3 regions of the Mesorhizobium sp. GW821-FHT04C10 genome follow, and region 1 is predicted to be linked to each of the others. Evidence: predicted binding sites of a transcription regulator. Region 1 holds the regulator's gene; each other region holds the start of a gene.
What was found. The regulator LexA, encoded in region 1, represses DNA repair genes until DNA is damaged. The targets are predictions, from matches to a motif close to TGTTCNNNNTGTGTTCNG.
Positions count from the first base shown of each region.

Region 1 (3,279 bases):
GGCGCTTGGCGTTCCGGTGGCCGCCTACATGTATGCCGATGCACCCCAGACCAAGATCGACGGGGTCCGCGGCCTTGGTGGCGACGTGCGCTTCGTCTCGCACGAGACATGGTGGCGCCACATCATCGGAACGGAGCGGCCGGAGGGCGCGGAACTCCTGGTGAACCCGGTCACCGACCAGGCGGTGCTTGCCGGCAACGCGACCATTGGCCTCGAGATCGCCGAAGATCTGCCCGAGGTCGATTGCGTCCTGACACCTTATGGCGGAGGGAGCATGACAACCGGTGTCGCCAGTGCGGTCAAGGCGATGCGGAGCCAGACGAAGGTCTTCGCCGTCGAGGATGAGAATGCGGCTCCGGTCACGGCGGCGCTGGCGGCCGGACGCATTGTCGAGATCGAGACGCGCCCCTCCTTCATCAAGAGCATAGGCGGCCCATCGCTGGTGCCCGGCCTATGGCCATTGGCAAGCCAGTCTATCGACGGCGCCATTGCCGTCAGCCTCGATCAGGTCACGGAAGCGATGCGCCTGTTGTTCTCGAAGGCAAAGATCGTGGCCGAAGGCGCGGGTGCCGCCTCGCTCGCCGCCGCGCTCCGCAGCGAGCGGGCAACCGGCAACGTCGTCTGCGTTATCTCCGGCGGCAATATCGATGCCGGCGCCTATGCGCAGATTCTGGGCGGAGCGATGCCGGAAGCCTGAACGCGTTCTATCCCCGGATAGCCAGCGATTGTTGGCGTTTTGATTTCGTTTCGTTCCGCTCGAAATGGATCGATTGGCCCCTGCAATCCGCCCTGTGAATGCCCTTCAAACGCTGATGCCAAGCGGGACAAGAGGGTGGACCACAGGCCATTAACCAAAATGATTTCAATGCTCGCCTTGGCGCGGAGGTGGTCGATTGCTGCCCACTGCCGGCAGCGGATAATTTCAGATGCCTTAACAAATTCACTAAACTTTAAACAGTTGCGGAACACAACTGGAACAGATAGTGTTTGTTCTGGGTTTGTTTTTCGATTCCGATTCACACCCTTCGTTCAATGCCTGGGGGGCGCCATGCTGACGCGCAAGCAACATGAACTTCTGATGTTCATCCATGAACGGCTGAAGGAAAGCGGTATCCCGCCCTCCTTTGACGAGATGAAGGAAGCGCTCGATCTCGCCTCCAAGTCAGGGATCCATCGCCTGATCACGGCACTGGAGGAACGCGGCTTTATCAGGCGGCTGCCCAACCGGGCGCGGGCATTGGAAGTGCTGCGGCTGCCGGATTCGATCGCGCCCGGCCTCAACGCCGCAAAGAAATTCTCGCCGAGTGTCATTCAGGGCAGTCTCGGTCAAGGCGGCCTCGGCCGCCAGATCAAGCCGGCGCCGTCGCGCTTGCCTTCTGCCGGCAATGACGACGACGCGGTCTCCGCCGTGTCGATCCCGGTGATGGGCCGTATCGCCGCCGGCGTGCCGATCGATGCGATCCAGCATCAGACGCATTCGATCTCGGTGCCGCCGGACATGATCATGGGTGGCGAGCACTATGCGCTGGAGGTCAAGGGCGACTCGATGATCGAGGCCGGCATCTTCGATGGCGACACGGTCATTATCCGCAACGCCGATACGGCGAGCCCGGGCGAGATCGTCGTGGCGCTGGTCGACGAGGAGGAAGCGACCTTGAAACGGTTCCGCCGCAAGGGCGCCTCGATTGCCCTTGAGGCCGCCAACCCGGCCTACGAGACACGCATTTTCGGGCCGGATAGGGTCAAGGTGCAAGGCAAGCTGGTCGGGCTGATCAGGCGCTACTGAGCAGGAGCAGCCGGCGTTTCGGCTTTTTGATAGGGTGGCAGCCCCCTCGCCTCACGCGAAAACTTTCGTTGCTCGTGCCAGGGCCGATACGGCCCGTCCACGGCGAAGCTGACGGTTGGCGGACCGGTCGCCGATTGGCGGTCAAAGAAGACGGCGGCACTGCCCTTGCGTGCAAGTTGCCGCTTGGTGATGACGAGGACCAGCGGGTTGTGGCAGGCATCGTAGCCCGTCGCGTCATTGACAACGATCAGGTCGGCGAAGCCGCAGGCCTTCCAGGTAGCCTTGCGGTCTTCGACATGCGCGATGATCGCGCCAGACGGATGCCGGGCGAGACAGATGCCTTCCGTGCAGTAGAACGGTGCCCCTGGCGGTAGATTGACGACATCGGCAATGTCGAATTGCCCGTCCGCCTTGTTGAACATCTCCGGTGTGACAATGGTTTCGGACACCAACGCGCGATTCCAATTGTCGACGGTGAATTCGTTCGGCCGAGCTCGGCTGACCGCGAGTTCGCCACCGCCGATCGGCACCGCGACCAGCCGCGCGTCTTCGGAGATCAGCACATCCGGCATGCGCGTATCAGACACGGTCAACAGGCCGGCGAGCGCGAATGGCACTGCCGCGAGCCGCAGCCATGTCGTCGCCATCGTCGCGATGACCAGGGCAATCGTCACCAGCAGCACGGAGTGTTGTGAAATCAGCCCGATCGCATCGACGGGGGAGCGTTCCGATATCCACGCCGATATGGAGATCATCACGGTCAGGCCCTTGCCCATCACGTAGAGAAAGGGACCATCGGCACCAAAGGGCATCGCAAGAGAACTGAGAACAGCGAAAGGCATGACAATCAGTGACACGATAGGCATGACGGCGAGATTGGCGAACAGGCTGAGCGGTGACACACGCTGGAAATGCCAGATGGCAAACAGCGCCGTGGCGCAGCCGGCAATGATGGAGGTCATCGCCAACCCGCCCGTCGCCAGCAGGAATCTTCGCGTCAGGAACCCCGGCAGGGACCGCTTTGGCGGTGGCGGTCTTGCCTTTCCCGCACGGTGATCCGCCCAGCCGGCATAGGCGCCGACCAGCGCGGCCGTTGCGGCGAACGACATCTGGAAGCTCGGGCCGACAACTTCGTGCGGCGACACCACGATGACGGCGATCGCCGAGATCGCCAGATTGCGCATGGTCAGCGCCGCGCGATCGAACAATACGGCAATCAGCATCACCGCCAGCATGATGAAACTGCGCTCGGCTGCAACGACGACGCCTGAGATGATGAGGTAGGCGGCGATCGAGAACAGTGCCGCGGCGGCCGCATATTTCTTCACCGGCCGGCGTGCGGAGAAATCCGGGAACAGCGCGAAGGCACCGCGCAGCAGACCCATGATGGTGCCGGCGACCAGCGCCATATGCAGTCCCGAAATGGAGATGATGTGATAGATGCCGGTGCGCCGCATCGCTTCGTTGATTTCATTGGGAATGCCGGCGCGCAC
Region 1 is NZ_JBWKTL010000001.1:4,450,034-4,453,312, reverse strand. It holds gene AC07UC_RS21565 (threonine ammonia-lyase) at 1-697, shown strand, start outside; gene lexA (transcriptional repressor LexA) at 1,049-1,786, shown strand; gene AC07UC_RS21555 (ComEC/Rec2 family competence protein) at 1,780-3,279, opposite strand, start outside.

Region 2 (3,279 bases), 730 kb from region 1:
GATGGAGACGGCGTCCTGCCCGGCATTCTGCTCGGCATCCATGACCAGGGCCACATGTTCGAGGAAGGAGCGCAGCGACTCGTACTGCTCCATGGAACGGATCAGTTCCTTCAGGTTCTCCAGCCGACCGGGCGCTTCGGCCGAGCGGTCGTTCTTCCACATATCGGTATAGCCGCTCTCCTCGAGAATGGTCTCGGCGAGCTCGGTGTGCGGCTTGGTCTCCAGCGCCTTCTGCCAGCGCTCGAAATTGGCCGCGACCTCGCGCAGCGCCGCGCGCGGCTTCGGCTTCAGCTCGTCGCTTTCAGCAAGATTGCCGGCAGCCTCCAGCATCGGGATGCGCAGGGCGCGGGCAGTGTCGTGGATCTGGCGGATGGTGGCTTCGCCGAGCCCGCGCTTGGGCACATTGACAATGCGCTCGAAGGCGAGGTCGTCGGCGCCTTGCGCGACGACGCGGAAGAAGGCCATCGCATCGCGGATTTCCATGCGCTCATAGAAACGCGGGCCGCCGATGACGCGGTAGTTAAGGCCGAGCGTGGTGAAGCGCTCCTCGAAGGCGCGCATCTGGAAGGACGCGCGGACGAGAATCGCCATGTCGTTGAGATTGTGTTTCTGGCGCTGATAGGCCTCGATGGTCTCGCCGACGGCGCGGGCTTCCTCCTCGGAATCCCAGGCGGCGTGGACATTGACCTTGCCATCTTCGGGGTCGTTGCGGTCGGTGAACAGCGTCTTGCCGAAACGGCCCTCATTGTGGGCGATGAGGTGGGAGGCAGCACCCAGGATATGCGCGGTGGAGCGGTAGTTGCGCTCCAGCCTTATGATGGTGGCGCCCGGGAAATCCTTGTCGAAGCGCAGGATGTTGTCGACCTCGGCGCCGCGCCAGCCATAGATCGACTGGTCGTCGTCGCCGACGCAGCAGATGTTGACTTTGTTGTCGCTCACGGCCGCACGCGAGCTTCGCTCGCTGGCCTCCGCGGGGGCGGCCTGGCCGGCCGACGCCCGGTCGGGCTTGCGGCCTTCGGCCGATCGCATATCCGTCGACGTTGACGCACGCCCGGCTTCCGGCCGCTGCGCCAAAAGCCGCAGCCACATGTACTGGGCTGTGTTGGTGTCCTGGTATTCGTCGACGAGGATGTATTTGAAGCGCCGGTGATAGTCTTTCAGCACGTCGGGATTGGCGCGGAAGATGCGGATCGGGTGGCAGAGCAGGTCACCGAAGTCGCAGGCGTTCAGCGTCTGCAGGCGCTCCTGATAGGTCTTGTAGAGCTCGCGGCCCTTGCCGTTGGCGAAGCTGCGCGCATCGCCCTCGGCGATATCGGCCGGGCCTTGCCCCTTGTTCTTCCAACCATCGATCATCTGCGCGAACTGCTTGGCCGGCCAGCGCTTGTCGTCGAGGCCCTCGGCCTGGATCAACTGCTTGATCAGCCTGACGACATCGTCGGTGTCGAGAATGGTGAAATCGGAGCGCAGCCCGGCAAGCTCGGCATGACGGCGCAACAGCTTGACGCCGATCGAGTGGAAGGTGCCGAGCCACGGCATGCCTTCGACATTGCCTTCGCCGATCAGGATGCCGATGCGCTGCTTCATCTCGCGCGCGGCCTTGTTGGTGAAGGTCACGGCGAGGATCTGGGAGGGGAAAGCCCTGCCGGTGGCGAGGATGTGGGCGATGCGGGTGGTCAGCACCCGCGTCTTGCCGGTGCCGGCGCCGGCCAGTACCAGAACAGGACCCTCGGTGGTCTCCACCGCCAGCCTTTGTTCCGGATTCAGCCCCCGGAGATAGTCCGGCGCATTGTTGTGGCCGCCGCGGGCAGCCATGGCGCGCGCGGCAATGCCCGACGGGGCCGTGGGCCGCGCATTGGGTTCGTCGAAAAAGGGCATGTCTTCGGAAAAGCCGGACATCTTCCCCCGAATGTAGTGATTCGGGAGGGAAAGACCAGAACTGTCTACGTTTTGTTCCCGGTAAAGTGGCCTATCCGGCCACCTTGGCTCGCATGACGCTCAGCCCGCCGCGCATTTGCAGCCGGACCGAGAGCTGCCCGTCGGCTCGTGGCCCAAGCTTGACAGGCGAGGCGGGCGGGAGAAAGTTGTGTACCGGGCAGGAACGCAATGCCGGGTTGCCCATGGCCGCGCGAGGCGCGCAACAGTCGAAGGAGTATCATCTTGGCTGTCACCATCACCTCCCTCGTTCTCTTCCTCCTCGGTCTGGCGCTTGGCGCTGGCGGCATCTGGTTGGCCTCGCTGGGCGGCAGCTGGTACTACATCATCGTTGGCTTGGCCTTCCTGATCGCGGCCTGGCTGCTCTACCGGCGCCGTTCCACGGCGCTGTGGCTCTACGCGGCGATCGTGCTCGGCACGCTGGCCTGGGCGGTCTGGGAAACCGGCTTCGACTGGTGGGAACTCGGCCCGCGCGGCGGCATCATCGTGCTGGTGGCGCTATGGCTGCTGACGCCGTGGGCGCGGCGAGGCCTTGTCGGTCCTGACGGGCGCGCGCCGCTGATCCTGGCGGTGCTGGCCTCGCTGGCGGTGGCCGGCTATTCGATGACCACGGACCCGAAGGACATCGCCGGCGCGCTCGACACCGACAAGGTGACCCCCAACGCCAATCTGGGCAATGACGTGCCGGCCGGCGAATGGCACTTCTATGGCCGCACGCAATTCGGCCAGCGCTATTCGCCGCTCGACCAGATCACACCGGACAATGTCGCCAATCTGCAGCCGGCCTGGACCTATCGCACCGGCGACGTGAAGGGGCCGGACGATATCGGCGAGACCACCTACCAGGTGACGCCGCTCAAGATCGGCGACACGCTCTACATCTGCACGCCGCACAATTTCGCCATCGCGGTCGACGCCGCGACCGGCAAGGAAAAATGGCGCTACGACCCCAAGATCAAGCTCGACAAGGACCGCCAGCACCAGACCTGCCGCGGCGTGTCCTACTATGCCGATGCCGCTGTCGCGGCCGGCCAACCCTGCGCGACCCGCGTCTACCTGCCGACCTCGGATGCCCGGCTGATCGCGCTCGACGCCGCCAACGGGCAGGTCTGTCCCGCCTTCGCCGAGGCCGGCACGCTCAACCTCCTGACCAACATGCCGTACCCGAAATCGGGCTATTACTATTCGACCTCGGCGCCGCTGATTGCCGGCGGCAAGATCATCGTCGGCGGAGCGGTCAACGACAATTATTCGACGCAGGAGCCGTCGGGCGTTATCCGCGCCTATGATGCGAGCACCGGCAAGCTGATTTGGAACTGGGATTCCGGCAATCCGGACCAGACGACG
Region 2 is NZ_JBWKTL010000001.1:3,715,642-3,718,920, forward strand. It holds gene AC07UC_RS17950 (ATP-dependent helicase) at 1-1,896, opposite strand, end outside; gene AC07UC_RS17955 (glucose/quinate/shikimate family membrane-bound PQQ-dependent dehydrogenase) at 2,158-3,279, shown strand, end outside.
Region 2: a site for LexA is predicted at 1,938-1,955, ahead of AC07UC_RS17950 (ATP-dependent helicase). Genes of this name have one in related genera too.

Region 3 (3,279 bases), 1.2 Mb from region 1:
CGAGGTTCGCATCGGCTCCGATTCTCCGCAAGTCCCTCCGGGTCGGGTGGGGCGCCGGACCGGGAGGGCACCGTCTGCAGGCCGGGGCAGGCCGGACGGGATTCTTTGCCGCGACCGCAATGAAGCGGCGGCGGCGAAGGGGGCGTTCAGAGCAGCATCAACTGCTCCTGGTCCTTTCCGGCCGCGACGAACTGGTCGGTGCGCAGCGTGCGCCGCTCAGCGTTGAGGCCGAGCCGTTTGGCGGTGATCTCGAAGCGGCGGCCGATCTGCCAGGCGTAGGGTCCGGCGCCCTTCATGCGCTTGCCCCATTCCGAATCGTAGTCCTTGCCGTCGCGCATCGAACGGATCAGCGACATCACGTGGCGGTAACGGTCGGGATAGTGGCGCAGCAGCCAGTCCTTGAAGATCGGGCTGACCTCCAAAGGCAGGCGCAGAACGACGTAGCCCGCCTCGCGCGCACCCGCCGCGCGCGCCGAATCGAGGATCCGTTCCATCTCCTGGTCGGTGAGGCCGGGGATGATCGGCGCCACCATGACCGAAGCCGGAATGCCGGCATCCGAAAGCTGCCGGATCGCCTCCAGCCGCTTGGTCGGCGTCGACGCACGGGGTTCCATGGTGCGCGCCAGCATGCGGTCCATTGTCGTCACCGACAGCGCCACCTTGGCCAGTCCGCGCTCGGCCATGCGCGACAAGATGTCGATATCGCGCGTCACCAATGCGGACTTGGTGACGATGCCGACCGGATGGCCACGCGCTTCCAGCACTTCGAGGATCTCGCGCATGATCCGGTATTGCTTTTCGATCGGCTGGTAAGGGTCGGTGTTGGTGCCGATGGCGATGGTGCGCGGCTGGTAGCCGTCCTTCGACAGTTCCTTGTCGAGCAACCGTGCCGCATCCGGCTTGGCGAACAGCTTGGATTCGAAATCCAGGCCCGGCGATAGGCCCATGAAGGCGTGCGTCGGCCGTGCGAAGCAATAAACGCAGCCATGTTCGCAGCCGCGATAGGGGTTGATCGACCGGTCGAAGGAGATGTCAGGCGATTCGTTGCGGGTGATGATGGTGCGCGGCTTTTCAACCTGCACTTCGGTCTTGAAGGGCGGCAGCTCCTCCAGCGAATCCCAGCCATCATCGAAGACATGGCGGCTGATCGGCTCGAACCGGCCGGACGGATTGATGCCCGCCGACCGGCCGCGATTGCGGTCCGGACGGATACGCATGCCACTCTGCTCGATCATCGCATTGGCCATCTCGGCTCGTCCAGCTCCGAAGGCTGCAATGTCGGCGCGCACGATCGGTTCCATCTTGGCCCGCTCCCAGGGACTGTCCATGTTGTTTCGAATCGCTCGGTTCATGAAATTATTCCTATTTTCTCGAGGAGAACAAATCAAGAACTTTCTATGCTGCGCTGCAAAAACTGGCGCTATGCGCTGCTTTCCGCTATTCGGCTAAACATGCTCAGTGTTCTCATTGAAACGCGCAATGACGAGGAGGCTCTCGCCCGTACGCTCAGCTCGCTGATTGGCGGCGCTGTCGAGGGCGTGGTGCGCGAGGTCGTCGTCTGCGACACCGGCTCCACGGACCAGACGCATCATGTCGCCGAGCATGCCGGCTGCCAGTACGTGGCAAGCGGCGGCATTGCCTTGGGGATCCGGCAGGCCAAGGGTGACTGGCTGCTGCTGCTGGAGCCGGGCGCGCGGCTGGTGGAGGGGTGGATCGATGCGGTTGTCGCCCACACGGCGCGGCAAACCATGGCGGCGCGATTCTCACGCGCGCGGGGCAGCCGCACACCGTTCCTGGCTCGGGTCTTTTCGGGAAACCGTGCGCTCGCCGATGGGCTGGTGATCAGCAAGCGGCAAGCCGCGTCCTTGTCGAAGAGCGCCGGTAGCGCCGAGGCGCTGGCGCGTGGCCTGGCGACAAAGAGGCTCGACGCCGAGATCTGGGTAGCGCCGCCGAAGCAGCAGCACCGCTCGCCAAAGTGATTTTTTGCATGTGCTCTGTCCATTGTGCATTGCACAAAACGTGACGCGGGGTTAACCTCTCCCGGAGGTGGTGAAGTGGGTTTGGGTCATACGAGTGGTGAGCACCGATGCGGCATCGGGTTCACGCTCACGGACGAGGACCCGATGAACCTTTCAACCCCAGACAAATCCGGCGCCGCCAGTCTCGAGGCCATTGCGCGCAATGGCGGCCTGTTGCGGCGCATCGCCGTGCGCATTCCGACCTATCTCACGGACCTGCGCGAAAACCCTGCCTGGCTGCCGATGTTCATGCTGGCGCGCACAATGCCCGGGCGCCGAATGCATTGGCTGGGTGCAAAACGCGCCCGTCCTGCCGACAATCTTGGGGATACGATGTTTTCCGGTGTCGAGCGGGCGGCGGTGGTCGATGCGCTGCGCTCTGACGGCCTGTTTTCAGGCCTGGTCCTGCCATGGGAAATTCATGAGGAGATCGCGCGTTTCGCGGACCGCACGCCTTGCTTCGGCAATTTCGACCGCCGTCTCGAATTCATGCCGGGCGAGCATGCGCAAGCCGAGAAACGCCTGGCTCGCTCGCTGCTCAGCGGACACTATTTCGAGCGCATCCTCGACTGCCCGGCGGCACTCGCCATACAGCGCGACCCGCTGCTGCTCGACATAGCCGCGCACTATCTCGGCGGCCAGGCGAAACTGATCACCACACGCGTCTGGTGGAGCTTTCCAACCGGCGAGGCCTCCGACGCCGACAAGAACCTTGCCTCGCTCGGCAAGTATCATTTCGACCTCGATGACTGGCGCATGCTGAAATTCTTCTTCTACCTCAGGCCTGTCGACGCCGACACCGGTCCGCATGTCTATGTCAGGGGCAGCCATAGGCGCCGCGCCATAAAGCATCAGTTGACCCTGTTGGTCGGCCATCCCGCCCAGGAGGTGCTGGACGTCTATGGCGAGCAAAGCCCGGTGACGCTGACAGGCGAAGCTGGCCTCGGCTTCGTCGAGGACCCGTTCGGCTTCCACATGGGCACCGTGCCGGCGCGCACGCCGAGGCTGATGATGGAGGTGGGCTTCGGTGTTTCGCGCCCGTCACGCCGGCGCTTCCATGGAGAGCCGGTCATCCGCTGAGCGGGATCAGTCGAAGCTGATCTCGACCGGCATCCAGCGGAGGCGACGCCTGGCTTCGCGTTGCTCTCTGCTTTCCCCGTCGAAATCGACGGGGAAAGGCTCGCGGCTGAACGCCTTTTGGTCGTCCAGGGCATTGATGATGATGATTGCTCTAGCATCGTCTCCGGTGATCGCGGCGACA
Region 3 is NZ_JBWKTL010000001.1:5,649,728-5,653,006, reverse strand. It holds gene AC07UC_RS27565 (PA0069 family radical SAM protein) at 147-1,301, opposite strand; gene AC07UC_RS27560 (glycosyltransferase) at 1,452-1,979, shown strand; gene AC07UC_RS27555 (hypothetical protein) at 2,124-3,098, shown strand; gene AC07UC_RS27550 (GFA family protein) at 3,105-3,279, opposite strand, start outside.
Region 3: a site for LexA is predicted at 1,376-1,393, ahead of AC07UC_RS27565 (PA0069 family radical SAM protein). Genes of this name have one in related genera too.